Regions from separate parts of the Acidovorax sp. T1 genome, predicted to be linked through region 3. Evidence: predicted binding sites of a transcription regulator. Region 3 holds the regulator's gene; each other region holds the start of a gene.
The links. Region 3 encodes FNR, which switches genes on or off when oxygen is low (the NO sensors DNR and NnrR bind a similar motif). Its sites were predicted from a motif close to TTGATNNNNATCAA; they were not measured.
Positions count from the first base shown of each region.

Region 1 (9,626 bases), 1.6 Mb from region 3:
TGTGGCCTTCGAGCACGATCTCTGCCGTGGCGGGCACTTGCAGGGGCACGCCCAAGGCCGCAACCACCTCGGTACGCGCGCCGCGCAGCAGGCCGGCAAACTGGTATTCGCTCAAGGCATCGGGCACGGGCGTGACGGCACCGAGCAGCGTGGCCGGGTCGGCCCCCAGCGCCACGGCCACGGGGTAGGGCTGGCCGGGGTGTGCGGCGCAGTGGTCGGCAAAGTCCAACGCGCCGCCCCGGTGCGCCAGCCAGCGCACGATGACCTGGTTGCGCCCGACCACCTGCTGGCGGTAGATGCCCAGGTTTTGCCGCGCCTTGCGCGGCCCGCGCGTGATGGTCAGGCCCCAGGTGATGAGCGGGGCCACGTCGCCCGGCCAGCAGTGCTGCACGGGCAGGCGGGCCAGATCGACATCGGGGCCTTCCCACACCTCCTGCTGGCAGGGCGCGCCGCGCGCCACGGTGTACGGCGCCATGTTCCACAGGGTCTTGAGCAGCTGGCCCATGCCCAGCATGTCTTTGAAGCCTTTCGGCGCCTCGGGCTCCTTCAGCGTGGCGAGCAAGGTGCCCAGGGCGCGCACGCCGCGCAGGTCGGGCACGCCCATGGCGCGGGCCACGCGGGCTGTCGTGCCAAACAGGTTGGTCAGCACCGGCATGCGGTGGCCCGTGGGCTGGGTGAACAGCAGCGCCGGGCCGCTGGCGGGCAGCACGCGGTCGCTGAGCGCGGTCATCTCCAGGTGGGGCGATACGGGCTCCGCCACGCGGCGCAGCTCGCCCGTGGCTTCGAGCTGGGCCATGAAGTCGCGCAGGTCGCTATAGGCCATGTCAGGTCCAGAATTTGAATGAAATCGGCCTCTAGCGCTTATCCATCAAGCGCTAGCAGCTATCAATTAAGGAGTATCTGGTGCCAGACCCTGCCACCGAGGCGCCAGGTCGTGGGGCACGTCGATGAGGTCGAGCACGCGGGCCACGCTGTAGTCCACCACTTCGCCCACCGTTTGCGGGCGCAGGTAGAAGGCGGGCAGCGGCGGGCAGATGATGCCGCCCATCTCGGTCACGGCCACCATGTTGCGCAGGTGTGTAAGGTGCAGCGGCGACTCGCGCACCATCAGCACCAAGCGGCGGCGCTCCTTGAGGGCCACGTCGGCCGCACGCGTGAGCAGGTTGTCGGCCAGGCCATGCGCAATGGCGGCCAGCGTGCGCATGGAGCACGGCGCCACCACCATCGCATGGCACTGGAACGAACCGCTCGCAATGGCCGCGCCCACGTTGTGCAGGTCGTGCACGCGGTGCGCCAGGGCCTCGACGGCGGGGCGGTCCATGTCCAGCTCGTGCTGCAGGTTGCGCCAGCCCACGTCCGAGACAACCAGGTGCGTCTCGATGCCGCTCTGGCCCTGCAGCACCTGCAGCAGGCGCGCGCCATACACGGCGCCGCTGGCGCCCGAGATGGCGACGATGATGCGGCGGGTGTGGGCAACATCAGCCATGCGAGGGTTCCACGGCGACAGAGCGAGCCAAGGGCTGCGCCTGCTGGTCGGCCTCGACCTGCTCCAGCACCAGCGCGGCCTGCACCGGGTCGAAGTCTTCGTGCGTGCGCTTTTTCACGCCGTATTGCTGCAACTGGTAATGCCGGTCGGGCGCAATGCCGTGGCGCGCCAGCGTACTTTTCACGCACACCAGCGGGCAGCCGTCGAGCGCGATGATGGGCCGGCCCGAGCGCACGGTTTTCATGAGGTGCGGCACATCGCCGCCCACACCGGCGATGCACGACATCTCGGCCACGCCGCGCCGATCGAGCTGCAGCGCCACGTGGTTGGCCAGCTGCGCGGCGCTGGAGCAGCCCGAGCAGGAATAGACGAGGGGGTGGTTCGGATCGGCGGCCATGGTCATCCTCCTGTGGTGTGCGAAGCGGAGTCGAGGCGCTGCCGGAGGTGGCCCAGCACCTGGCGCGGTGACAGCAACGGCACCCACTGGCGCGGGTCCAGCACGGGCAGCTCGATGGCATCGAGCGCGTTCTTCACCACCAGGCCCAGCTCGGTATCGCCCTCCATCGACAGGCGGCGGTTGAAAAACAGCGTGTCGGGGTCTTGCTGGCGCTGGGCCAGCAGCAAAAAGTCGTGGGCGGTGGCGCTCAGCGTCAGATCGGCGACCTCAGGGGCAACCAGCGGGGCGCGGGGCGCAAAGCGCTGGCCTGTCCAGGCAAAGTCGAACACCAGGCGCGCATCGCGAACCTGCACGTGCATTTTCTTGTGCAGCATCAGCTGCCCCACATCGGCGGGCAGATGCCGGGCCAATGCCAGGTTGAGCGCCGTCACCAGCAGCAGCGAGCCGGGGTAGGCGGGCAGGCGCGACAGCAAGGCCCCCACCGGTGAGGGAACCAAAGAATCAGAAGAAGCAGCCATGGTGTGGGGGTGGCACGCGGGCCAGGTAGAAAAGCACGATGTCAATCAGAGGCCGGGTGCGGTGGCACCGGCGTGCCCCTGCTCCAGACCAGGACGACCGAACCAGTAACCGTTGCAGGGCTGGTCGGGCATGAAAGGCTGCATGCGCAGCACAAAGTCTGCGCCGCCAGGCTGCGCCAGGCGCCGGGCTTCATCGAACAGCGCAATGATCTGCACCATGTGCTGCGACTGCGGGCTCAGCCGCACCAGGTCCACGCCCATGGTGCGCATCGCGGCCAGCTCGTTGGCCAGGTTGTAGACCCGGGCCGATTGCGTCTGCGTGCCGTTGAGCACGAGGAAGTCCTCGCTCTCGCGGGTGCGCAGCGTCAGGCCGTCGGGATGCTCCAGGCAGCTGAAGCGGCAGTCGTCTTTGGGCAGGTTGCAGTGGCGCGCCGTGAAGCAGCGCGCCGAGTAGGCCAGCGGCATGCGCCCGTAGGCGAACACTTCCGTTTCCAGGCCCGCAGGGCGATTCACCAGCATGGCGGCCAGCGCATCCTGCGCCATCTCCAGCGGCATCACCCAGCGGCTGGCGCCCAGCTGCGCCATCCATTGCAGCGAGGGTGCGTTGTACAGGTTGAGGTGCGGGCCCGCCACAAAGGGCCGACTTGTCGGTTGGCCCGACAGGCAGCGCACCGCGCCCATGTCGTTGGCCTCGACGGTGAAGTCCGCGTTGTCAGCGATCTTGTGCAGCACGCTCACGTCCGAGCCCGACTCGATCAGCACCTGCGTGGACAGCACGGCCTGCTTGCCGGCGTCCTGCAGCATGCGGGCGATGTCCAGCCAGTCGGTCAGGCGCAGTTCGTGGCGGCGCGAGCACACCGTCTCGCCCAGATACACCACATCGAGCGGCGTGGCGGCCATGGCCTCGTAGAAAGCAAAGATATCTTCGCGCGGCCAGTAGTACAGCAGCGGACCCAGGGATAGTTTCATCACGGTGCTCTCCATTTTTCAGGGCGTTGTGCGCAGCCCACTCGGCATAAAACTGGCGCGCCCCAGGCCAGCGGACGCCGCGCAAGGGCCGCCCCGCCGCGCTGGCGTCGTCCCCCTTCCCCTAGCGCGAAGCGCGTAGAGAGAAGGGGGAAGCCGCGCAGCGGCTCAGGGGGTTGTCTCATCACTTCCAGGGGCGGTGGTAGGCGCCCAGCGTGTGCTGCTGGCCCTCGGCCACCTGGTCGAGGCTGGCCATCCAGGTCGTTTTGGTGGCGTAGCGGTGGGGGTTGGCCAGGCACTGGTCCACAGCCTCGCGCCAGACCCTGGTGACCTGCGCCACATAGGCCGGGCTGCGCTGGCGGCCTTCGATCTTGATGGCGCGCACGCCGATCTTGAGCAACTGGGGCAGCAGCTCCAGTGTGTTGAGGCTGGTGGGCTCTTCGATGGCGTAGTAGTTTTCGTCGTCGCCCACATCGAACCGCCCCTTGCACAGGGTGGGATAGCCGGCGTTTTCGCCGGGCGCGTAGCGGTCGATCAAGACACCATTCAGGCGCGACTCTCGGCCCTGCGGCGTCTCCTGCCAGCGCACGGCCTTGGGCGGCGAGCACACGCCATGCGTGTTGGGAGATTCGCCCGTCACGTACGAAGACAGGGCACAGCGCCCCTCGACCATCACGCACAGGCTGCCGAAGCCGAACACCTCGATCTCCACCGCGGTCTTGTCGATGACCTGGCGCACCTGCTCCATCGACAGCACGCGCGGCAGCACGGCCCGCACGATGCCGAACTGCTCGCGGTAGAAGTTGATGGCCTCGTAGTTGGTGGCCGAGCCTTGCACCGACAGGTGCAGGCGCAGCTGGGGATGGCGCTGCGCCGCGTAGTGCATGAGCCCGGGGTCGGCCAGAATGACGGCGTCCACACCCAGATCCACCGCCTTGTCCATGGCGCTGCGCCAGGGTGCGGGGTCGGACGCCTGCGGGTAGGTGTTGAGCGCCATGAAGACTTTGCAGCCGCGCTCATGCGCGTAGCGGATGCCGTTGGCGATAGCCGCCTCGTCAAAGTTCAGTCCGGCAAAGTTGCGCGCGTTGGTGGCGTCGCGCAGACCCAGATAGACGCAGTTGGCACCGTTGTCCACCGCAGCCTTCAGGGCGGGCAGGCTGCCGGCGGGGCAGACCAGTTCAAGGGCAGGCGCCGCAGGGGGCGCCGCAATCGGGTTCAAGGATTCCATCACAAGCAATCAATAGCCGGCTCCGGGCGTGGAGCCACGGCACTGGCGGCACCTTAGCGATGTGGAACCGTGCGGCGGCTGATCTTCGTCAACTGCAGGGCACAATTCCAGACGAATACAGTCGGGCTTTGACGCAGGCCATGCCTTCGGGCCACTGGCATCGCGTTCATGCGCCCCGTCACCCCTCTCCCCAACGCCCTACCGCCATGAACAAAAACCTCTGGCTGCTGGCCTTGTGCCAGGGCCTTTTGCTGACCAACAACGTGGTCTTCATCGCCATCAAGCGCTGGTGCGAGCTGCCCATCATGGGGGCGGGCGTGCTGCTGAACCTTGGCCTGCGTGGCCGTCGCGCTGTTGGGGGTGGACTTGCACCACTTCGGCATTGCGCTGTTCATGCTGGGGGTGGGCTGGAATTTTCTGTTCACCGGCAGCACGGCGCTGGCCGTGACGGCCTACCGCCCTGAAGAAAAAGACCGCGCCCAGGCGGCCATCAACTTCTGCGTGTTTGCCACGCTGGCCGTGAGCTCGCTGTTCTCGGGCGTGCTGGTCACCACCCAGGGCTGGACGCTTCTCAAACATGGCCCGCTGGCGCCCATTGCGGTCACCGGCGCGGCCTTGCTGTGGCTGGCATTGCGTCAGCGCCGGGCGCGGGTGGCGTCAACGCCCTAGACCGCCATCGATATTTGTTTTTGTCATTTGCAAGCGCGAAAAACGTGGTTTTCACCGCCGGGCGCCTTCCCTAGACTTCATTCGCACTGACCCGCCCGGGCCGCATCGGCGGCCCCGGTTTGGCGCCGGTGTCGTGAAAAGTCGCCCATGTCTGCTGTTCTGTCCGCTGGTGATGCCGCCACCCCGGTGGCTGCCACCCCCGCATCGCAAACCTTTGAAATCCGCCCCGTCGCCGATGCGGCCGGCCCGCTGGGGGCCGAGGTGCTGGGGCTCGATCTGGCGCAAGCGCTGACCGCCGATGACTTTGCGCGCCTGCACCAGGCGCACCTGCACCACCATGTGTTGGTGTTTCGCAACCAGCGCATCACGCCGCGCCAGCACATCGACTTCAGCCGCCGCTTTGGGCCGCTGCAGATCCATGTACTGAAGAACTTCCAGCTCGCGGGCCACCCCGAGATCCTGGTGGTCTCCAACATCAAGGAAAACGGCCAGCCCATCGGCCTGGGGGATGCGGGCCATTTCTGGCACTCCGACCTGTCGTACAAGGTCGTGCCCAGCCTGGGTTCGCTGCTGCACGCCCAGGAACTGCCTGCCGTGGGCGGCGACACCTTGTTTGCCGACCAGCACGCGGCCTACGACGCCTTGCCCGAGGCACTGAAGAAAACCATCGCCCCGTTGCAGGCCGAGCACAGCTACCTGGCCCGCTACGACGAGCTGCGCGCAAAGAGCCCCTGGCGCCCCGCGCTGACACAGGCGCAGATCGATGAGGTCAAGCCTGCCGTGCACCCCGTGGTGCGCACCCACCCCGAAACCGCGCGCAAGGCGCTGTTTGTCAGCGAGCACTTCACCACGCGCATCGTGGGCCTGCCCGAAGACGAAAGCCGCGACCTGCTGGCCCAGCTGTTTGCCGCCAGCGTAAAGCCCGCATTCGTCTATCGCCACCGCTGGCAGCCGCATGACCTGGTGTTCTGGGACAACCGCTCGGTGCTGCACCTGGCCACCGGCACCCCCGACACCGAACGCCGCAAGCTCTATCGCACCACCATCGAAGGCGATCTGCCTTTCTGAGGCACTTCATTTTTTATAGCTGCTAGCGCTTATCCCATAAGCGCCATAGGCATTTTTTACTTTTATTCCACCGAAAGCCCTGCCATGACCCACCCCACCCGCCGCCTTTTCACCCGCCGCACCTTGGGCCGCAAGACGGCCGCCGTGCTCACTGCTGCGGGCCTGCTCACGGCGGGCCTGGGCTTGTCGGCCCCGGCGCATGCCGCCGAAGGCCAGTTGCGCATTGCCCAGCAGTTCGGCATCGTCTATCTGCTGCTCAACGTGGCGCAGGAACAAAAGCTGATTGAAAAACACGGCAAGGCAGCCGGGGTGGACATCAAGGTGGACTTCCTCAAGCTGTCGGGCGGCTCGGCGGTGAACGATGCGCTGCTGTCGGGCAACATCGACATTGCCGGCGCCGGCGTGGGCCCTCTGTTCACCCTGTGGGACCGCACCAAGGGCAAGCAGAACGTCAAGGGCGTGGCTTCGCTGGGCAATTTCCCCTATTACCTGGTCAGCAACAACCCGGCCGTGAAGACCATTGCCGACTTCACCGACAAGGACCGCATTGCGCTGCCGGCCGTCGGCGTTTCAGTGCAGTCGCGCGTGCTGCAACTGGCCTCGGCCAAGCTTTGGGGCGAGAAGGAATACAACCGCCTCGACAAGCTGCAGGTGGCCGTGCCGCACCCGGACGCCACCGCCGCCATCATCAAGGGCGGCACCGAGATCAACGCCCATTTCGGCAACCCGCCGTTCCAGGACCAGGCCCTGGCCGGCAACCCGAATGCGCACATCGTGCTCAAGTCCTACGACGTGCTGGGCGGCCCCGCCTCGGCCACGGTGCTCTACGCCACCGAAAAATTCCGCGCCGAGAGCCCCAAGACCTACAAGGCCTTTGTCGATGCGCTCGACGAAGCGGCAAAGTTCGTCACCGCCTATCCTGAAAAGGCGGCTGACATCTACCTCAAGGTGTCGGGCGGCAACACCGACCGCAAACTGTTGCTGGGCATCATCCAGAACCCCGAGGTGCAATTCAAGGTCAGGCCCGAGAACACCCTGGGCCTGGGCCAGTTCCTGCACCGCGTGGGCGCCATCAAGAACCAGCCCACCGCGCTCAAGGACTACTTCTTCGACGACGCCCTGACCGCAGGCGGCAACTGATCGCCCCCATGTCCTGGCCCCACTGGATTCGTCACCGCTCCCGCCAGCAAGGCCTGGTGGGCCTGCCGGCCCGACCCGCGCACACGCCAGCACCCGCACCAGGCGCCACGCCCGCGCTGGAGGCCCCCCTGCTGCAGGTGGACGGCGTCAGCATCGACTACCGCACGCACGAACGCGTGGTGCGCGCCACGCACCGCGTCTCGTTCGACGTGCACGCGGGCGACCGCTTCGTGCTGCTGGGCGCCTCGGGCTGCGGCAAGTCCACGCTGCTCAAGGCGGTGGCCGGGTTCATTGCCCCGAGCGAGGGCGAGATCCGCCTGCAGGGCCGCGCCGTGACCCAGCCCGGACCGGACCGCGTGGTCGTGTTCCAGGAGTTCGACCAGTTGCCGCCCTGGAAGACCGTGCGCGAGAACGTGGCGTTTCCGCTGCTGGCCTCGCGCACCTGCGGGCACGCCGAGGCGGCCGAGCGCGCCGCACTGTATCTGGAGAAAGTGGGGCTGAGCCGGTTTGCCGATGTGCACCCGCACCAGCTCTCGGGGGGCATGAAGCAGCGCGTGGCGATTGCCCGGGCGCTCGCCATGCAGCCGCAGGTGCTGCTGATGGACGAGCCCTTTGCCGCACTCGACGCGCTCACGCGCCGGCGCATGCAGGAAGAACTGCTGGGCCTGTGGGACGAATTCCGCTTCACGCTGATCTTCGTCACGCATTCGATTGAAGAGGCGCTGGTGGTGGGCAACCGCATCGCCATCCTCTCGCCACACCCCGGACGCCTGCGCGCCGAGATCAACAGCCATGCGTTTGGGCTGCACAGCCTGGGCGGCAGCGCCTTCCAGGCCACGGCGCGGCGCATCCACGGTCTGCTGTTTGAAGGGCAGGACACCCCATCCGCCGAACCCGCTGCAACGCCCGTGCCGGGGTCGGTGGAGGCCGACGCGGCCGCCCTGGCCCGTGGGCCACGCAGTGCGGCCGGGCACGGCGCCCTGCCTTTCCGGATTTCCGTATGAGCACCACCTTCCCATCGCCCGCGCCTTCGCTGGCGCTCCAGCCACCGCTCACACCGCCCATACGCCCCGAAATCGAACGCACGCTGGAGCCGCTGGGCAGCATCGCGCCCGAGCAACCCCTGCCGCTCGCGGCCCGCATCTGGCAGCAGGCCTGGGTGCGCAAGTTTGTCATCCTGGCGGTGCTGGCGGCACTTTGGGAAGTAACCGCTCGCTGGCAGGACAACGACCTGTTGCTGCCCACGTTTGTGCAAACGGCCAAGGCGCTTGTCGAAGGACTGGCCACGGGCGAGCTGCTGCAAAAAGCGGCCATCTCGCTGTCGGTGCTACTCAAGGGCTATTTCGCGGGCATCGTGGGCGCCTTCGTGCTGACGACGCTGGCAGTGTCCACGCAGTTCGGGCGCGACCTGCTGTCCACGCTCACGTCCATGCTCAACCCGCTGCCAGCCATTGCGCTGCTGCCGCTAGCGCTGTTGTGGTTCGGGCTGGGGCAAGGCAGCCTGGTGTTCGTGCTGATCCATTCGGTGCTGTGGCCGCTGGCGCTCAACACCTACGCGGGTTTTCAGGCGGTGCCCGAGACGCTGCGCATGGCGGGGCGCAACTACGGCCTCACCGGCATCCGCTATGTGCTGCAGATCCTGGTGCCAGCGGCGCTGCCGTCCATTCTGTCGGGGCTGAAAATCGGCTGGGCCTTTGCCTGGCGCACACTGATCGCGGCCGAACTGGTGTTTGGCGCATCGTCGGGAAAAGGGGGCCTGGGCTGGTACATCTTCCAGAACCGTAATGAGCTCTACACCGACAAGGTGTTTGCCGGCCTGGCACTGGTGATCATCATCGGCCTGCTGGTGGAAAGCCTGGGCTTTCACACGCTGGAGCGCCTCACGATACGGCGCTGGGGCGTGCAGCGCTGAGGCCCGTCAGCCCACGGCCGGACAACGCTGCAGCAGCCACTGGCGCAGCAGCGCAAACACCGGCGCGGCGAGGTCGGGGCTTTCGTTGAACAGCTCGTGGAACAAGGGCTCAAAGCGCTGTGACTGCACCATGCCCCGGGGCGCCGCAGCGGCAAATGCCCGGCTGCCCGCGGGGTTGACCAACTTGTCGGCCCCAGCCCACATCAGCAGGGTGGGCACGCTCCAGTGCGCGGCCCGCGCCA
Region 1 covers NZ_CP021648.1:4,062,119-4,071,744, forward strand. The annotation lists gene ubiD (4-hydroxy-3-polyprenylbenzoate decarboxylase) at 1-823, opposite strand, end outside; gene CCX87_RS18830 (UbiX family flavin prenyltransferase) at 890-1,486, opposite strand; gene CCX87_RS18835 (putative zinc-binding protein) at 1,479-1,883, opposite strand; gene ubiT (ubiquinone anaerobic biosynthesis accessory factor UbiT) at 1,886-2,401, opposite strand; gene CCX87_RS18845 (U32 family peptidase) at 2,447-3,370, opposite strand; gene ubiU (ubiquinone anaerobic biosynthesis protein UbiU) at 3,552-4,595, opposite strand; partial or broken gene CCX87_RS18855 (MFS transporter) at 4,874-5,264, shown strand; gene CCX87_RS18860 (TauD/TfdA dioxygenase family protein) at 5,412-6,332, shown strand; gene CCX87_RS18865 (ABC transporter substrate-binding protein) at 6,417-7,472, shown strand; gene CCX87_RS18870 (ABC transporter ATP-binding protein) at 7,481-8,476, shown strand; gene CCX87_RS18875 (ABC transporter permease) at 8,473-9,384, shown strand; gene CCX87_RS18880 (alpha/beta hydrolase) at 9,391-9,626, opposite strand, start outside.
Region 1: the regulator FNR is predicted to act here: its motif matches at 4,674-4,687, upstream of ubiU (ubiquinone anaerobic biosynthesis protein UbiU).

Region 2 (9,626 bases), 2.0 Mb from region 3:
GCGTTGTTGACCAACTCTACGACCAGCTGGAGCGGCTCAAAGCCAGCATGCGCGCCAAGGTCGAGCACCCATTTCGTGTGATCAAACGACAGTTCGGCCACGTCAAGGTGCGCTACCGCGGCTTGGCCAAGAACACCGCGCAACTGCACACTTTGTTTGCGCTGTCCAATTTATGGATGGCGCGGCGGGCTTTGGTGCCCGCGGCGGCATGAGTGCGTCTGCACGCTGCCAAAGTGGCCCAAACAGGGCCGAATCTGGGTATCAATTGCCCAAATCCAGGCCCAGCCTGCCCTCTCAGATCGAACCATTGATGCCGCGCGCTCAAAGCATGCGTCGGATTGAATTATTCAGACCTTCCCTAGGGGTGGCGACGGGGCAAATCGCCTGCGACCAGCAGCGACAATTTCAGCGTTTTTAGAATTTCATGAAACCAGCCCTGCCGGCCTCCGAAATTCATGAAAATTTCCTGACTGATGTCACCGTCAGCCGACAAACTTGCGAGGCACCCCTTGAGCGTCACAGCGAGTCAGCCAACCAGTAAGACCAGCATCGAAGGGCCGGATGCGGTCGTTGACATGAAGTTGCCCCAGCTTCGAGAACTCGCCACGAGCCTGCGTTTCTCGCCGGACGAGGGCAGGATCTGGATGGGCAGCCACCGAGCCGTGCTGCTCCAAGCAGAAACGTTCTCGTCTCTGCGAAAAGAGTTGATCAACGCCCTCGGAATGGACATGGCACGCGTGTTGCTCAGCCGCGTCTACTACGAGGCGGGTCAGCGCGATGCCGAAGACACGTTGAAGGCCGCGGGTCCCAACGCCTCATGGCATGACGTGGTGAGAACGGGCGGCATGCTGCATGCGCTTCAGGGCTATGTCTTGCCCGAGCACAGCGGCCAGGGCATGTTCGTCGGAGACTTGCACAGCGATGACTACTGCGGTGAAGCCATCTGGAAGGACTCGCTTGAAGCAGAGATGCACATTGCCAAGTTCGGCGTGGGGTCGCACGCGGTGTGCTGGAACGCCGTGGGGTATTGCTCTGGCTATCTCAGCCAATGTGCGGGCAGGACCATCCTCGTGCGCGAGGTCGAGTGCCGGGCGTCGGGAGCAGCGCGTTGCAGGATCGTCGCCAAGCCTGTACAGCAGTGGGAAGACGCGGCAGACGATCTGCGCTTCATGCTGCCAGAGCCATCTCCACTTCCTCATGAGCATGTGCCGTTGAGCATGCGGCTCGATCCAAGCGACATGAACGTCACCCCCTGGCCCAGACCTGCTGCTGCACAAGGCGCTTCGGACTCGGTGTTCGTCGGCGTGTCGGCCGCCTTCTGTGTGCTGCAGCACAAGATCGACCGGGTCGCGCCGACTCAGGCGACGGTCTTGCTACTGGGCGAGAGTGGCGTTGGCAAGAGCCTGATTGCACGGGAGGTGCATCGCCGAAGCGGGCGCGCCAAGGCGCACTTCGTCGAAGTCAACTGCGCCGCCATCCCAGAGCAGTTGGTCGAGTCCGAGCTTTTCGGCGTGGAGCGTGGGGCGTTCTCAGGGGCTTCGCACTCCCGTCCCGGGCGGTTCGAAGCGGCAGATGGCGGCACCCTGTTTCTCGACGAGATCGGCACGCTCAGCATGACCGCGCAGGGGAAGCTGCTGCGCGTGCTACAGAACGGCGAGATGGAACGCCTGGGCAGCAACCAGACCATCTCGGCCAACGTGCGGGTGATCGCCGCCACCAACGAGGACTTGAAGCAGGCCGTACGGGACGGAAAGTTTAGAGAGGACCTGTACTTCCGCTTGAACGTGTTCCCCATTGTCGTGCCGCCGTTGCGCGAGCGCCGAGACCCTGATGGCCACCCAAATTCCCCCGTCTATGGCCACCTCAAACTCCCCCACCTGAACTGATCGGGGATAGGGGTTTAACGCCGGCGTCGTCGGCACCTGTTGGCAGGACATTGATCCAGTCTTCCCCGAGGGAAGGCCAAGGAGTGAATGTCTTGAAGTCCAACCAACGCGCCACCATAGAGACACTGCTGGAGCGCAACACATCGCAACGCGAGATCGCCCGCATCACGGGCATCGACCGCAAGACGGTCAGGAGCTACCACCAGCGCTGGCTGGAGCAACTGCAGTCAAATTCCCCCGGGGTGGCCACCGGCTCGGCAGGTCAAATTCCCCCACCCTGGCCACCGGCTCCTGGGCCGGTGGCCACCTCCCTGTGCGAACCCTGGCGCGAGTTCATCGAAGCCCAGCTGCGGCTGAAGCGAAACGCCACGGCCATCTACCAGGACCTGGTCGACCAGCACGGCTTTGATGGCCAGTACAACTCGGTCAAACGCTTCTGTGCAAAGTTGCGGCACAAGGAGCCCGAGCAGTTCGATCGCCTGTCCTTCCTGCCCGGCGAGGAGATGCAGGTGGACTACGGCGAGGGCGCGCCCACCCGCGTGCCCGGCAGCGACCGGTACCGCAAGCCCCGCCTGTTCGTGGCCACCTTGCGGTATTCCCGTGCCAGTTTCCGGTGCGTGGTCTGGAAGTCCAGCCAGCAGATCTGGGCCGAGCTGCACGAGCGGGCCCTGCGGTACTTCGGGGGCTGCCCCCAGTACGTGGTGCTGGACAATCTGAAGGAAGGCGTCCTCAAGCCCGACCTGTACGAGCCCGATCTCAACCCGGTGTACGCCGCCGCCCTGGCGCACTACGGCGTGGTGGCCGACCCGGCGCGGGTGCGAGACCCCAACCGCAAGGGCACGGTGGAGCATGCCATCGGCCATACCCAGGCCACGGCCTTGAAGGGCCGGCGCTTTGAGTCCATCGAGGCCCAGAACGAGTTCCTGGCGCACTGGGAGAAGAGCTGGGCATCCAAGCGCATCCACGGCACCGAGCGACGCCAGGTGCAGGCCATGTTCGAGGAAGAGCGCAGCCACCTCAAACCCCTGCCAGTGCTGGGAATGCAGTATTTCGACGAGGCGGTGCGCACCGTCTGCGACGACAGCTGTGTGCGGGTGGATCACAGCAGCTACGCCGCTCGCCCGGCGAACATCGGCTCCAAGGTGTTGGTGCGCATCTACGCCCAGCGCATCGAGATTCGTGACATGCACACCCGTGCCTTGCTGCGCACCCACGCCAAGGCCGAGCGTCCCGGCACGGTGATTCTGCCCATGGAGGAGCGGGTGTTCAATCCGTCTCGCGAGACCCGCCTGATCCTGCGTCAGGCCGGCGAGATTGGTGAGCACGCCAGCCGGCTGTGTGAGCTGCTCTTTGCCATCGAGGGTCGTGTCGGGCAGCGCAAGCTCTGGGGCATTGTGGGACTCATGCGCCGTTACCCGGCGCACTGCATCAATGCCGCCTGCGCCCAGGCCCTGGAGCAAGGGGTCTACAGCTACAAGCGCGTGCTGGCGCTGACCGAAGCCCTCTTTGCCCAGGCGATGGCGGCCATCGAGGCTACCTGCGGCGAAGCACCCGCCGCCGGTGCCCACGCGCTGACGCAGCAGCATGAGCTCATCCGAGACGCTGAGGAGTACAGCGATCTCTTCGCGCTCGCCGCCGCCACGGCAAACACCACCACCACCACCACCACCACCACCACAACACCACCAACGCACCGGGAGTTCAGCCATGAACATGATCGAGATCGAACGCGCGCTGCGCGAGCTGCGCCTGTCCGGCATCGCCGAGACCCTGTCCACCCGCGTGATGCAGGCCCAGGCCGCCCAGCAGCCTTTCCTGGAGACCTTCGCCGCCATGCTGCAAGACGAGCTGGACCGCCGGCGCTCTCGCCTGACCGAGCGCCGCTTCAAGCGCTCGGGTCTGGATGAGCGCCCCTCGCTGGCTGACTTCGACTGGCGTTTCAACCCGAAGCTGCCGCGCAGCGCCTGCTTCGAGTTGCACACCCTGAAGTTCATCGGCGAGGGGGCCAACGCGCTGATCATCGGCAAGCCGGGCACCGGCAAGAGCCATGTGGCCAAGGCCGTGGCCTACCAGGCCACGCTGCAGGGCTATGACGTGCGTTACCTGGAAGCCGACACCGAGTTCGCCCGTTACGCGCTGGCCACTACGGCAGAGCGCACCGAGCTGCTCAAGGACTGGGTCGCGCCGGACCTGCTCGTCCTCGATGACCTGTTCCTGGCCAGACGCATCAGCGAGCATGCCGCTGAAGTCCTACAGGCCATCGTGCACCAGCGCTACAAGCTGCGCCGCGCTGTTCTCATCACGTCCAACCGCGTGGTGCAGGACTGGGGCAAATACCTCGGCGACGCCACCATGGCCAGCACCATCCTGGATCGCCTCATGCACCGCTGCGCGATGCTGGAGTTCGAGGGCAAGAGCTACCGCCTCAAGGAGGCCGCTGCACGCATCGCCATCACACCCGAGTCGTCATAATCCGACCGTCCTGCCTGGGGGAATTTGGGGTGGCCAAGGGTGGGGGAATTTGACCTGGCCATCGGGGCCGAGACGACATTCCGCTGCTCACAGACGCCCTGCTGACACGTTTCTCCAAGCGCCACGGAAGAAACCCGACGGGCATTGCGGCCCGCGCCATGCAGGCCCTCATTCACCACGGCTGGCCAGGCAATGTCCGGGAACTGGAGAACGTGTTGGAGCGTGGCGTGATCATGATCCAGGGCGACGAGTTGCTCGACATCCATCACCTGTCGAACGCCGACGACACGTTGACGTCACCCAGCTTCTTCGGCATTGGCCACATGGGTCAACTCGCCACGAACACTGAAATCGACACGGACCCATCAGCCGTTTCCCTGCGCAATGAAGGGACCGCCACCTCTGTGCCCGCGCTCGCTGAACTGCTGGTTCAGCAAGGCAAGGGGCGTCTGCCTGAAATGGAGGACGCGCTCGTGCGCGCGGCCATCCGGCAGGCCGGCGGAAACATCACGCGCGCAGCGGGTCTGCTCGGCATATCGAGAGCACAGATGGACTACCGTCACAAGAAGATCGACGGCGGCGCCAACTAGGCCGACCCACTTCTTTCGCCTACGCAGTTTCAGCGTGGTGCATCGACCAGTCGAGGCTACGGGCGGCGAGCAATCAACGGGATGGTTGCCAACCTCATGACCCCCTGAGCCCGCGACGCGCCGCCATCACCACATGGCGGGTATGCAGCGCCAAGCCCAGCTCAGCCAAGTCGGCGCTGTGGCGCCCGAGGATTTGCTGGGCCAGCGGCAGCAGGCGGTCTTCCTCGAAGCGGGCGTGCGCCTGGTAACGGCCCACCAGTTCCTGTGCGGCGGCGCTGTCGAACTTCACGTCGGCTCCCTTAGCGACTTTCTCCAACTGCGGCTCCAGGTCGAGCCAAAGCTCCTCGATGCGGCGGTGCTCGGCCGTCAGCCTTTCCACCATGGCCTGCACCTCCGCGCGTTCAGCGCCTGGCACGGCATGCCGCAGCACTGCGGGGAACAGGTCTTTTTCCTCTTCCTTGTGGTGATCGAACACAGCGCCGCGGAAGAAGGTCAGCGTCTCGCGCGCGATCAGGCGGGCACGGGCCGCGGGCTCCAGCAAGGCAGACAACTCACCGAAGGTGTTGAGGTGCGAAATGATGCCAGCGTGGCAGTGCGAGAAGTTGCCCAGGGGCGAGACATCGGCGGTGGGGGCCAGGGTTTCAGTCATTGTGTGCTCCAGGAAATGTGGGCGTCTGTGGCACAGCGCCACAGGGATCACTCTAGGCACATTCGGTCTGCACATAGTCGCTTTAACAACCATTTTTGATCTGAATCAAAAACCGACAGACAAGGCCAGCGCGTCGGTCGAGCGGGACTACGAATACGTGCGAAAGGGATCGCCCCATTTGTTCGTGACGCTCGAGCCGGTCGCGCCAAAGAGGAACATCTCATCGTCTGCGCCCCCAATCACCGGGGGCGAGACGGACTTTGTAGGCTTCGTCCAGACCAGCATCACCAACACACATGCGACGGAACGACGGTGCACGACACACTGCACGAACTGAGGCGGCGGAGGCCGCCCCCAGAGTTCCTGATAGATCGACCGACCAGTCGATCACAGGGCTTCAAGAATCCTAAATTCGTGAATGACCCTTATCAGAGGCGCCGTGTCGGTACCTATGCTTTGCTAACTGGACTTCAGAATCACGGTCCGTCCACACCCGAGGCCGCAGCCCCCGGAGGAATCAGTTTGACCATCGAAGCGCGGGCACTGTGCTCCAAGTCATCGCAGAGCCGCTCGAGCAAACCCAACAATTGAGCCTGCGCGGTCGGATCAAGGGGCGACATCAACCGCTCATACGCTCGAGCGGCCCCTGCTGCTGCCCGCTCACGCAAGGAACGTCCCTCGTCGGTCAGACAGAGCGTCATCCGGCGTCGACCAGAAGGACACGGCACGCGAGTCAGCAATCCCCTCGCTTCCAACACTCTGACGATGTGCAAGGTCGTCACCTTGTCGTGGCCGAGCGCTTTCGAAAGCGTGACTTGGTCGATGTCTTTCGCATAGGAAAGCACGCAGAGGATGCCGTACTGGGGCGGGGTGAGATTGAATTCCCTGCAGTACTGCTCAAACAACCCGACAGACAGTTGATGAGCTCGCCGCAGCAGAAAACCTGGGCGCTGATAGATCTGGTCCTGCGGAGCCAGCATGGAATCGGATGTCATAAGGGTTAACACTGATAGTTAACTAATCACATGACAGACTAGCATGCGCGTCTTGTTAGTGTACTAACCAACTGTCATATTGCAAAGCTATTAAGGAGCAACTATGGAAATCACGTTGATCGGTGCCGGCATCGGCGGATTGGCTGCCGCCGCGAGCCTGATCCGGCACGGGCATCGTGTGCGCGTGTTCGAGCAGGCACCGGAACTCGGCGAGGTCGGTGCAGCGGTGCAGATGAGCGCCAACGCGGTCAAAGTGCTCTACGACCTCGGACTCAAGCCCACCCTGGAAACCCTGGGCGTCAAGCCCGCGTCCTTTGAATTCCGCCGTTTCGACGACGGTGAGCTGCTGCACGAAATCAAGCTCGGTCCAGCGCATGAAGCCGCGCACGGCACGCCGTACTACCAGATCCATCGAGTCGACCTGCACGCGGCCCTGCTGGACGCGGTCAAGGCGCTGGACCCGCAAGCCGTGCGGCTGGGCGTGCGCGCCCAGGAAGTCCGCGAGACGGGCGACCATGCCGAGGTTCTCTTCAGCGATGGATCGACAGCGCGTTCCGATCTGCTGGTGGGCGCGGACGGCATCAAATCGGTGGTACGCCAGCACGTCGTAGACGCCGAGCCGCCGGTGTTCACGGGCCAGGTTGCCTGGCGTCTCAGCATTCCCACCGAGCGTATTCCCGAGAACCTGCGTCCTCCCGTCGTCTCCTCGATCTGGTGCGGTCCGAAGAACCACGCGGTGATGTACTACATGCGCGCCGGCAAGTTGCTGAATTTCGTCGGCTGCGTCGAGCGTCCCTGGGAAGAAGAGTCCTGGACTGCCCGTCAGCCCTGGAGCGAGCTCGACCAGGACTACGCCGGCTGGCATCCCATCGTTCGGGCGGCCATCGAGCATGTCGACCGGGACCAGTGCTTTCGGTGGGCACTGAACAACCGCAAGCCAGTGCTGACCTGGAGCACGCCGCGCGTCACGCTGCTGGGCGACGCAGTACACCCGACCCTACCGTACATGGCCCAGGGCGCGGCCATGGCGATCGAGGATGCCGCCGTCCTGGCCCGAGCCCTGGATCTGGGCAAACCGCTTGCCGAGGCCCTGCGCGTCTATGAGCAGCACCGCGCGCCCCGCGCTGCCCGGGTCGTCAACGAATCGACCGAGATGGCCGACCTGTACCACATCGCCGATGCGAACGAGATGCGCCAGGCGTTCCGCGACCGCAACATCGCAGCCTCCCGCAACAACTGGCTCTATCCCTACGACCCGCTGACGGTTCCCCTGGAATAAGCCGCCGCCATATCCCACTGGAGCAAGAAATGCAAGAACTTGGACGCCTCGAAGACCTGCCGCAGGACTACCGCGATGCCTTGACAACCCAGAACCTGGTGCCTCTGTGGCCCAGCCTGCGGGGGGTGCTGCCTCCCAAGATTCCCACGCGCAACACCCGGCCGACCTGCTGGCCTTATGCGCAGTTGCGCCCCTTGCTGCTCAAGGCCGGTGAACTCACGCCCATCGAGAAGGCCGAGCGACGCGTGCTCGTGCTGGCCAACCCCGGGCACGGCCTCGAAAAGATGCAGGCCAGCGCGGCCATCTACCTGGGCATGCAACTGCTCATGCCAGGCGAATGGGCACCCTCGCACCGCCACACACCCAACGCGGTGCGCATGGTCGTCGAGGGTGAAGGCGCCTACACGACGGTTGACGGCGAGAAATGCCCGATGAGCCGCGGCGACCTGATCCTCACCCCGACCGGCATGTGGCACGAGCACGGCCACGACGGCGACCAACCGGTGGTGTGGCTGGACGTGCTGGACCTGCCTCTGGTCTATTACATGGAAGCGAGCTACCACATCAACGGCCCCAGGCAAGAGGTTCTCGACGGACAGGGCGACAAGTCCTGGAGCCATGCCGGCGTGGTGCCCACGTCCAATTTCGTGCGCTCGGACAAGCCCTATCCGCTGCTGCGCTACCCCTGGGAAAACACGCGAAACGCGCTACTGTCTCTCGCCCAGGACCAGCCCGGCCTCGACTGCGTGCAAGTGACGTACGTGAACCCGGAAACCGGCCGTGACGCCGAGAACCTCCTGGGTTTCTACGCGCTGATGCTGCGCCCGGGCCAGACACTGCAACTGCCTGCCCGCTCGCCAGCGATGGTGTTCCATCAGATCGAGGGCTCCGCCGAGGTGAGCGTGCTGGATGCCGTGTTCGCGCTGGCCCAGGCCGACACCTGCTGCGCCCCCGGCTACAGCGAGGTTGTCCTGCGCAACCTGTCCGCCACCGAACCCGCGTTCCTGTTCATCGCCGACGAGTCGCCACTGCACAGAAAGCTGGGCGTCTACGAGGTCCGGGACAGCGCGGCATCGACGTCGGTCGGTTCTCACCCCGCCGGACGCTGATATTTCCATTTCGAACTCACTTTTCTTGCCAGACCACATGTCTTTCGCCATCACCCCCATGCCCATCGTCGGCGTCCCCATTGCCGGCACCTCCGACCTCTTCCCGGTACGCCGGGTCTACTGCGTGGGCCGCAACTACGCGGCGCATGCACGCGAGATGGGCTTCGACCCCGACCGTGAGCCGCCCTTCTTCTTCTGCAAGCCCAACGACGATGCCTCCATCGTGCCGGTGGCTGCGGGCAGCACTGCGACCATCCCCTACCCACCGCTGACGCAGAACTACCACTACGAGGCCGAGCTGGTGGTGGCCATCGGCAAGGGCGGCCGCGACATCGCCGCCCAGGACGCAGCAGAACACGTCTACGGCTATGCCGTGGGCCTGGACATGACGCGGCGCGACCTGCAGATGGCTGCGCGCGAAAAGGGCCGTCCCTGGGAAGTGGGCAAGGCCTTCGACTTCTCTGCGCCGATCGCCCCCATCACCCGCCGCGCCGACGCGGCCGGCGTGAACCAAGCGAGCATCGTGCTCGAAGTGAATGGCGCTGTTCGCCAGCAGTCGACCATCGGACATCTGATCTGGTCGGTGGACGAGGTCATCGCGAACCTGTCCACGCTCTTCACCCTGCAGCCCGGCGACCTGATCTTC
Region 2 covers NZ_CP021648.1:369,150-378,775, reverse strand. The annotation lists partial or broken gene CCX87_RS01780 (IS5 family transposase) at 1-212, shown strand, start outside; gene CCX87_RS21530 (sigma-54-dependent Fis family transcriptional regulator) at 510-1,886, shown strand; partial or broken gene istA (IS21 family transposase) at 1,970-3,547, shown strand; gene istB (IS21-like element helper ATPase IstB) at 3,594-4,358, shown strand; gene CCX87_RS01760 (helix-turn-helix domain-containing protein) at 4,436-4,948, shown strand; gene CCX87_RS01755 (hemerythrin domain-containing protein) at 5,043-5,597, opposite strand; gene CCX87_RS01750 (MarR family winged helix-turn-helix transcriptional regulator) at 6,074-6,592, opposite strand; gene CCX87_RS01745 (FAD-dependent monooxygenase) at 6,696-7,871, shown strand; gene CCX87_RS01740 (cupin domain-containing protein) at 7,901-8,980, shown strand; gene CCX87_RS01735 (fumarylacetoacetate hydrolase family protein) at 9,018-9,626, shown strand, end outside.
Region 2: the regulator FNR is predicted to act here: its motif matches at 5,693-5,706, upstream of CCX87_RS01755 (hemerythrin domain-containing protein).

Region 3 (9,626 bases):
AGCGAGGGTTTGTAGACCAGGTCCATCCACAACGCCCAGCCTGCAACCCCCACCAGCAATGCGCCCGCCAGACGCGTTCCCCAACTCGCCCGCACGGCATTGAGGTGTGAACGCAACTTGCCCCATACCCAGGGGCCGCCCACCAGCCACAGGCCACTGCCCACACCAAACAGCGCCATGGTGGCAGCGCCCTGCAGCGCGCCCCCGCTGAGCGCTGCAACCAGTAACGCAGAGTAAAGCAATCCGCAGGGCATAAGCGCCCAAAGCACCCCCGCCACCATCAGCCCGCCCGGTGCACGGACAAGGGGTTGCACGCGGCGCCAGGCTGTGCGTCCGGCCTGCTCCACCCAAGCAGGCTGGCGCGCCTGCACCATCATCATCAGGCCCCATGCCATGACCGCAACATGCATCAGGGTCCATACCGGACTTAGGGCCATGGTTTGCTGCGTCAGCCAAGCCAGGCTGTCCATGGCCAGCGCCGCCAAGGCACCCGCCCCCGCATAACCCGACAGGCGCCCGAGGTGGAACGCTAGCAAGCGGTGCGGCAGCGCGCCCCGGGGATGCCACTGCACCGGCCGAGCGGTGAGGTCCCCGGCATCACTGGTGATCGAACACGTCGCCCCTGGACCCACAAGCGCACCACAAGGTGCAGAGCACATGGCCAAGCAATGGGGCCCTCCGGCGAGCCCCATGATCAAGGCCGTTACGGCGAGTGGCGCAAGCATGAAACCTGATACTCCGTTGGATTGGTCACCCTAGATGATGCGCGAAAACCTCGCCCGATTGCGGTCAGCCTGCAAATAGCGGTCAAACACCATCGCGATGCCGCGCACAAAAAACCAGCCCATGGGCGTCACCTTGACGCCCTCGGAATCCAGCACGACAAGGCCTTGCTCGGCCATGGTCTCCAGTTGCTCCAGCTCCGGCGCGAAATACGTCCGAAAATCAATGAGCCACGCCTGCTCCATGGGCTCGAACTGCACTTCGCCCTGGCACATGAGCGCCATGATGACCGCCCTGCGCACCAGGTCGTCGCGGTTCAGTGCCAATCCTCGCACCACCGGCAAACGTCCCTGGTCCAGATGGTCGTAATACTCCTCCAGCGACTTGGCGTTCTGACTATAGGTGGCCCCCACCCTGCCGATCGCTGACACACCCAGGGCAATGAGATCGCAGTCGGGCTGTGTGCTGTAACCCTGAAAGTTGCGGTGCAATCGCCCCTGCCGCTTGGCAACAGCCAGGGCGTCGGTAGGCAGGGCAAAGTGGTCCATGCCCACGTACACATAACCTGCGTCCATGAAGGCATCGAGCGAGCGCGACAGCATGGTCACCTTGGCGGATGCGGCGGGGAGCTCCGTCGAAATGATGCGTCTCTGGGGCTTGAAGCGGTCGGGCAGATGGGCATAGGCATACAGGGCGATCCGGTCGGGGCGCAATTGCGCCACCTGCGCCAACGTGCGGTCGAACGACTCGGGCGTCTGGCGCGGCAGTCCGTAGATCAGATCCACATTCACCGACTCAAAGCCCAAAGCGCGAGATGCCTCCACCAGCGCAAACACCTGCTCTGCCGGCTGGATGCGGTGCACCGCCTTCTGAACCTCGGCATCGAAATCCTGCACGCCGAAGCTCAGCCGGTTAAATCCCAGCTCCGCCAGCACCGCCAGGCGCTCCGCGGTGACAGTGCGGGGATCGACCTCGATGGAATACTCACCACCCGGCGCGAACGTGAAGCTGCGCCGCAACGTTGCCATGAGTTGCCGCAGTCCGTCATCCGAGAGAAAAGTGGGCGTGCCGCCACCCAGGTGCAGCTGACTGACCACCTGCCCGGTGCCGCAGTGGGCTGTGTGCAGATCGATCTCGCGGCTGAGGTAGCGCAAATACACATCGGCACGGTCATGGTGCTTGGTGATGATCTTGTTGCATGCGCAGTAGTAACACAGCGATTCGCAAAACGGAATGTGGACGTACAGGGACAGTGGCAGTGCCATGGCCGTGGTACCCACCCGGCGCTGCGAGAGCGCCAGCACGTAGTCTTCGTGCCCAAACGCCTCCACAAACCGGTCCGCGGTGGGATAGGAGGTATAACGAGGCCCTGGCACGTCAAAACGGCGCAGAAGTTCTGGTGAAACAGCGGTCATGGGAAAATATCCTTGCGTGCACCAGTACTGTGCCGTACCCTTCAATCGACGTCCTTGACCTTAATCAAGAGCACGAAGGGACGCAGCGGTGACAATTTGATTCATATCAGCCACCGGGTCGCAGCGCGGGACAATTGCGTCCCAACAGACATCAGCCAACTATCCCGGCCCAACCAGGTTCCAGTGTCCATGAATCCGCAAACCATCAAAGTCGCCTGCTCCAACTGCAACCTGCGAGAGCTGTGCATGCCCGTGGGTTTGAACGACCAGCAGTTGCAACGCATTGATGACATCGTGGCTGTGCGACGAAAAATCAAGCGTGGCGGCACCCTCTTTCGCAATGGAGAGTCATTCACCTCTCTTTATGCCATTCGCACCGGTTTTTTCAAGACCTGCGTCGCCACTGAAGACGGGCGTGACCAGGTCACGGGTTTTCAGATGGCCGGTGAAATCATCGGGCTCGACGGCATCGTCAACGATCACCACACCTGCGATGCCATCGCCCTCGAAGACGCCGAAGTGTGCGTCATGCCCTTCGATCGCATCGAAGAACTGTCGCGTGAAGTCAATGCCCTGCAACACCATGTTCACAAGATCATGAGCCGCGAAATCGTTCGCGAGCACGGTGTAATGCTTTTGCTCGGCAGCATGCGCGCGGAAGAACGCCTCGCTGCGTTCCTTCTCAATCTGGTGCAACGCCTGCACGCCCGTGGGTTCTCGCAATCCGAGCTGGTATTGCGGATGACGCGGGAAGAAATTGGCAGTTACCTGGGACTCAAACTGGAAACCGTGAGCCGCACGTTCTCGAAATTTGTGGAGGACGGCACCGTGGAAGTCAAACAGCGCCATGTCCGCATTCTGGATACCGAGGCCCTCAGGCGCATCGTCAACAATCAGCAGGCCTGCCACTGATCGTCATACAGAAATGTGCCCCCTTACGGGCACGATGAAACCTTGTGGCAATCGTCCGGCCGTGCCTCTGGGGGCACCGGGCAGCGGTTGAGTTCAAAGGATGACATGGACAGCAGTGTCGTCAGCGCACTGGCAAGCATGGTAACAATCCAGAAGACAAAGAACGCAAGGGTATAAACGCCCTGGCGCGACAGCGTCAATGGCTGGCCAAACCAATGCAGATCCTGCGGATCCACCATGGCAAAAACCAGCATTTCCAGAATGCCCGCCACCAGAAAGGCAGGCCATGCAATCCACATCAAGCGTTGTTTCCACATCGTCTTGTCTCCTAAGATTTTTCTGAAGTGATGTGCATCCACCAGGCTGGCATTGAATCTCAGCGAGGTTGGTCCCCGGCAGGTGTCGCCGCGTGGTTGCGGGCCTTGAGTGCCGGGGCCAGGCTTTTTTCAGGCTGCGCCAGCGTCTGGTTGATCTCCATTCCCTTGCGGTAATAGTCTTCCTCAACGACAGGGTCCGGCCGACTGACGGCGAGCCACAACGTGACGAATCCGGCAATCACCACAATGACCGGCCCGGCAATCACCAGCCAGACATGACCAAACTTCCACCAAGGCTGCGGTTCAGAAGCAACAACGGGGCTGGATGACATAAAACCTCCTCAGCTTGTCAGCAATACAGATCACAAGACACCACGGAACCTGCAGTGACCTGCAGTGACCTGCATTTAACGCGGCACCAGGAAAATGGATTTTTCGGTCACTTTGCCACCGCCTTCCAGTGCCGAAATATCGAAATGAATCGCATGGGAACCAGGAGCCGCCGATCCATAAGGAATCTGGAGTCGCACGGCCACCCAGCGGGATTCTGCGGCGCCAATGTCGACCTCCTGCTCAGAGGCCACTTCAAGGCCCTCCAGCCCGTTCGCTGAAATGCGATAGCGCTGCGCGGCCTCGGTGGCATTCATGATTTGCAGCCGATAGACATTTTCCAGCTTACCCCCGGCAACAATGCGGGACAAGGCGGCACGGTCACGCACGATATCCACTTTCAGGGGGGTGCGCGTTGTCAAGCTGGCCAGCATGCCCACGCACAAGGCCACCAGAACCGCGGTGTAAATGAGCACGCGGGGGCGCAAGACATGCCGCAGGATTTGCGATTGGCTCCAGCGATTGAGCACACCATTCTGGGTCGAATACCGTATCAACCCCTTGGGGTAGTTCATCTTGTCCATGACGGTGTTGCACGCATCCACGCACAGGCCGCAGCCGATGCACTCATATTGCAAACCCTTGCGGATGTCGATGCCCACCGGACATACCTGCACACACAGCGTGCAGTCGATGCAGTCGCCCAGGCCCTTGGCCTTGTAATCCACCGTCTTGACCCGGGGACCACGCGGCTCGCCTCGGGCTTCATCGTAGGTCACGATCAGCGTATCGCGATCGAACATTGCGCTCTGGAACCGCGCATAGGGGCACATGTATTTGCACACCTGCTCCCGCAGAAAGCCCGCGTTGCCATAGGTGGCCAAGCCATAGAAAACCACCCAGAAAATCTGCCAGCCGCCGGAAAAAGCCAGCAACTCGGGACCCAGTTCCCGGATCGGCACGAAGTAACCCACAAAGGTGAATCCCGTCCAAACGGACACTGTCACCCACACGGTTTGCTTCAGGAACTTCTTGCGGATCTTCTCGAAAGTCCAGGGACTCGCATCCAGTCGCAGACGCGCACTGCGATCACCCTCGATCTTGTGCTCTATCCACATGAACATCTCGGTGTAGACCGTTTGTGGACACGCAAATCCGCACCACAAGCGACCGGCCACCGCCGTGAACAGAAACAGCGAGAGCGCCGAAATGATCAGCAACCCCGTCAGGTAAATGAAATCCTGCGGGTAAAGGACCAGTCCAAAAATATAGAACCGGCGGGCCCCCAGATCAAACAGCACCATCTGGCGCTGGCCCCACTCAAGCCACGGCAACCCATAAAAAACAAGCTGCGTGAGAAACACCATGACCCAGCGCCAGCGCGCAAAGTACCCGCTGATCGATCGCGGGTAAATCTTCTTTTGCGCCTCGTAGAGGGAAACGAATTCACCCTCTGCCGATGGCTCGGGTGTAGCCGCCGCGATGGGGATGACCTTGCGCAGTGGCCTGTCAGGTGATGTCATGGTGCGGGCCGTAAGAGCAGAAAAAACATATCGGGCGGCCCCACCAAGGTCGGGGCCGCCCTGATTTCAGCGGGCTGCTACGGGCTTGTTGGACAAGCCCCATACGTACGATGCGAGCACGCCGATCTGCGCATCGGTCAGCTTGTCGGCTTGCGCTGGCATCTGGTTGACCTTGCCGCTATTGATCATGGCTGCAATGGCAGCTTCGCCCCAGCCGTGCAACCAGATGTCGTCCGTGAGGTTGGGGGCGCCCAAGGCCTGATTGCCCTTGCCGTCCATGCCATGGCAGGCGGCGCATGAGACGAACTTGGACTTGCCCAGCGATGCCCGCAAAGAATCATGCGGACTGCCCGACAGACTCAGCACGTAATGCGACAGATTGCGCACATCTTCCGGCGAACCCACTGCGGCAGCCATGGGAGGCATGTTGCCGATCCGCCCCTTCTCCAGGGTCTCGCGGATTTTCTCGGGCGTGCCGCCATGCAGCCAGTCGTTGTCGGCCAGGTTGGGGAAACCCTTGCTGCCGCGCGCATCCGAACCGTGGCACTGGGCGCAGTTGTTCATGAACAGGCGCTCGCCAATGGCATGGGCCTGGGGGTCCACCGCCACATCTTCCGGCTTCATCGAAGCAAAGCGTGCATACAGGGGCTCGATTTCCGTCTTGGCCTTGGCCATTTCGGCCTCGTATTCACCGAGTTGCGTCCAGTTCAGCTTGCCCGTGAAGGTGCCAAGGCCGGGGTAGGCAGCCAGATAACCCAGGCCGAAGACGATGGTGATGACAAACAGCCACACCCACCAGCGTGGCAGAGGGTTGTTCATTTCGACCAGATCCTCGTCCCAGACGTGGCCTGTGGTGTTGTCGGCCGTGGCCTTCACTTTCTTGCGGCCCGCCATCCAAAGCAGGATGCCGCAGGCGATGATGCCGACCAGGGTCAGCGTGGTCACAAAGACCGACCAGAAATTGCTGGTGAAGTCACTCATGGGGTGTTCTCGTTCTGGTGAAGGTCAATCTTGCTCGAAGGGCAGGCGGGCTGCCTCATCAAACCGGGACTTGTTGCGGCCCCTGTAGGCCCAGAGCCAGATGCCAATAAAGCAGGCCATCGATGCCAAGGTGGCGACGATGCGCATGGTCGTGATGTCCATGGCCAATCTCCTTTATTTGAGCGCGCGGCCCATGACTTGAAGGTACGCAACCAGGGCATCCATTTCGGTCTTGCCCTTGACGTCGGCGGCAGACGCTGCGATCTGCTCGTCGGTATAGGGCACGCCCACGGTCCGCAAGGCCTTCATGCGCGGAGCCACATCGGCCGGATCAATGGCGTTCTTCTCCAGCCATGGATACGCGGGCATGTTGGACTCGGGCACCACGTCACGCGGATTGTTCAGGTGGATGCGATGCCATTCATCGCTGTACTTGCCACCCACGCGATGCAGATCAGGGCCCGTGCGCTTGCTGCCCCACTGGAAGGGGTGGTCATAGACAAACTCGCCAGCCACCGAGTAGTGGCCATAGCGCAGGGTTTCGGCGCGGAACGGACGGATCATCTGCGAGTGGCAGTTGTAGCAACCCTCGCGGATATAGATGTCGCGGCCCACCAATTGCATGGAGCTATAGGGCTCCACGCCCTTGACCGCCTCGGTCGTAGATTTCTGGAAGAACAGGGGCACGATTTCCACCAGGCCGCCAATGGCGATCACCAGCAAAATCAGCACGATCATCAGAAAGTTGTTGGTTTCCACCTTCTCGTGGGTGAAGCCGCCAGAAGCATTTTGGTTGTTGTCAGACATGAATAGGCTCCTTGGGGCTCAGGCGTGGGCAGCGTTCACGGCGGGAATCGCCACCTTGACCGAACGCCCCGAAATAGCGGTGGCCCACACATTCCAGGCCATGACGATCATGCCGCCCAGATACAGCAGACCACCGGCCACACGGATCACATAGAACGGATAAGTGGCCTTGACGCTTTCCACGAAGGTATAGGTCAAGGTGCCGTCCGCATTGATGGCTCGCCACATCAGGCCCTGCATCACGCCGGCAATCCACATGGCGGCGATGTACAGCACGATGCCGATGGTGGCCATCCAGAAGTGCAGCTCAATGGCCTTGATGGAATGCATCTTTTCCCGGCCAAACAGGCGGGGAACCAGGTAGTAGAGCGAACCCATGGTGATCAGGCCCACCCAGCCCAGGGCGCCGGAGTGCACATGGCCCACCGTCCAGTCGGTGTAGTGGCTCAGGGCATTGACGGTCTTGATGGACATCATCGGGCCTTCGAACGTGGACATGCCGTAGAACGACAGCGACACGATCAGGAAGCGCAGGATGGGGTCGTCACGCAGCTTGTGCCATGCGCCCGACAAGGTCATGATCCCGTTGATCATGCCGCCCCAGCTGGGGGCCAGCAGGATGAGCGAGAACACCATGCCCACCGATTGCGTCCAGTCGGGCAGCGCGGTGTAGTGCAGGTGGTGTGGGCCGGCCCACATGTAGGTGAAGATCAGTGCCCAGAAGTGGACGATGGACAGGCGGTAGCTGTACACCGGACGGCCCGCCTGCTTGGGAATGAAGTAATACATCATGCCCAGGAAGCCCGTGGTGAGGAAAAAGCCCACGGCATTGTGGCCGTACCACCATTGCACCATGGCATCCTGAACACCCGCGTAGGCCGAATAGCTCTTCATGAAGCCGGCCGGAATGGCTGCGCTGTTGACGATGTGCAGCAAGGCCACCGCCAGGATGAAGGCCCCGAAGAACCAGTTGGCCACATAGATGTGCTTGACCTTGCGCGTGCCCACGGTGCCAAAAAACACGATGGCATAGGACACCCAGGTGACGGCAATCAGGATGTCAATCGGCCATTCCAGCTCGGCGTATTCCTTGCCCTGGGTGTAGCCCAGGGGCAGGCTGATGGCCGCCGCCACGATGACCAGTTGCCAGGCCCAGAACGTGAACGCGGCCAGCGAGGGCGCGAACAGGCGCGTCTGGCAGGTGCGCTGCACCACGTAGTAGCTGGTGGCAAACAGCCCGCAACCACCGAACGCAAAGATCACCGCGTTGGTGTGCAGCGGGCGCAAGCGCCCGTAGCTCAGCCAGGGAATGCCGAAATTGAGCTCTGGCCAAGCCAGCTGGGCGGCGATGATGACGCCCACCAGCATGCCAACCACCCCCCACACCACGGCCATGATAGAAAACTGTCGCACCACCGTATCGCTGTAGTGCACAGCCATTGTTTTTGGAGAATCCATCGGGCACCTCGTTTGATTACTGGAATAGTTTTGTCCAAGCAGGGTTATTCAACATTGATGCATGTCAATCGTCCCGAAAAATGCGTTCGCCTTCTTGCTCCACGCTCTCGAACTGGCCGTGGTAAACCGCCCACCACAGGCCCGCAAGAACCATCAGCACCAAAATGACCGACAAGGGGATCAGCAAATACAGGATGTCCATCAGACCGGGTCCAGGGAAGATTGGGAGGCAGAGGTCATGGGTGCGGGGCCTTTCATCGGCTGCTGCGGGTTCACCCCCACCACCTGCACACCGGGCAGGGATTGGGACAAACGGGCGGCATTCAGCACCACCAGCAGCGAACTGAGCGCCATGCCCAGCCCCGCCAGCCAGGCCGGCATCCAGCCGACCAATGCCAAGGGAACACACACCGCGTTGTAGCCCGCAGCCCACCATAGATTCTGCTTGACCACCCGCAAGGTGCGGCGCGCCAGCAGCACAGATTGCGCAACCAGCAACAGGCTGCCACCCAGCACCACAAAATCAGCGCGCGCCTGGGCCAGCGGCACCGAGCGGCCAAAGGCAAACGACACATTCGCCCCCGCCAGAACCGGGCCATCGTTGAGGCCATCGCCCACCATGGCCACATGGCGCCCCTGTGCCTGCAGCCGCTGCAGGGCGGCCAGCTTGTCCTGGGGCGTGCATTCGCCCTGGGCCTGGGCGATGCCCGCCTGCGCGGCAACCCGCTGCACCGCACCCAGCCGGTCTCCCGACAGGATCTGCACCGCGACGCCCGACTGCTGCAAGGCACGCACCACGTCAGGGGCCTCGGGCCGCACGTCCTCGATCACATCGAAGCGTGCCAACTCGGTGAACTGGCCGTCGCTCCCCTGCCCCGAAAGCACCACCTGCAGCGCCTCTGCGCCGTCCTGCGCGGCCACGCCGGCATGGCGGGCCGAGCCCAGCCGCAGCAAGCGTGGGGGAAGCGCGCCCTGTGCGTCGTGGATTTCAGCAGTCAGCCCCAGGCCGGCATCCTCGCGCAGGTTCACGGCGCTCCAGCGCGCGCTGGCCACGGGCGCCGCCGCCACGATGGCGCGCGAGGCCGGGTGCATGGATTGCCGCGCCAGTGTGGCCGCCAGCGCCAGGGCATCATCGCGGCCCAGCCCCGGCGCGCAACGCA
Region 3 covers NZ_CP021648.1:2,478,989-2,488,614, forward strand. The annotation lists gene CCX87_RS11605 (sulfite exporter TauE/SafE family protein) at 1-725, opposite strand, end outside; gene hemN (oxygen-independent coproporphyrinogen III oxidase) at 756-2,138, opposite strand; gene fnr (fumarate/nitrate reduction transcriptional regulator Fnr) at 2,328-3,050, shown strand; gene CCX87_RS11620 (hypothetical protein) at 3,074-3,367, opposite strand; gene CCX87_RS11625 (FixH family protein) at 3,427-3,699, opposite strand; gene ccoG (cytochrome c oxidase accessory protein CcoG) at 3,775-5,220, opposite strand; gene ccoP (cytochrome-c oxidase, cbb3-type subunit III) at 5,287-6,201, opposite strand; gene CCX87_RS11640 (cbb3-type cytochrome oxidase subunit 3) at 6,226-6,363, opposite strand; gene ccoO (cytochrome-c oxidase, cbb3-type subunit II) at 6,376-7,008, opposite strand; gene ccoN (cytochrome-c oxidase, cbb3-type subunit I) at 7,027-8,466, opposite strand; gene ccoS (cbb3-type cytochrome oxidase assembly protein CcoS) at 8,531-8,668, opposite strand; gene CCX87_RS11660 (heavy metal translocating P-type ATPase) at 8,668-9,626, opposite strand, start outside.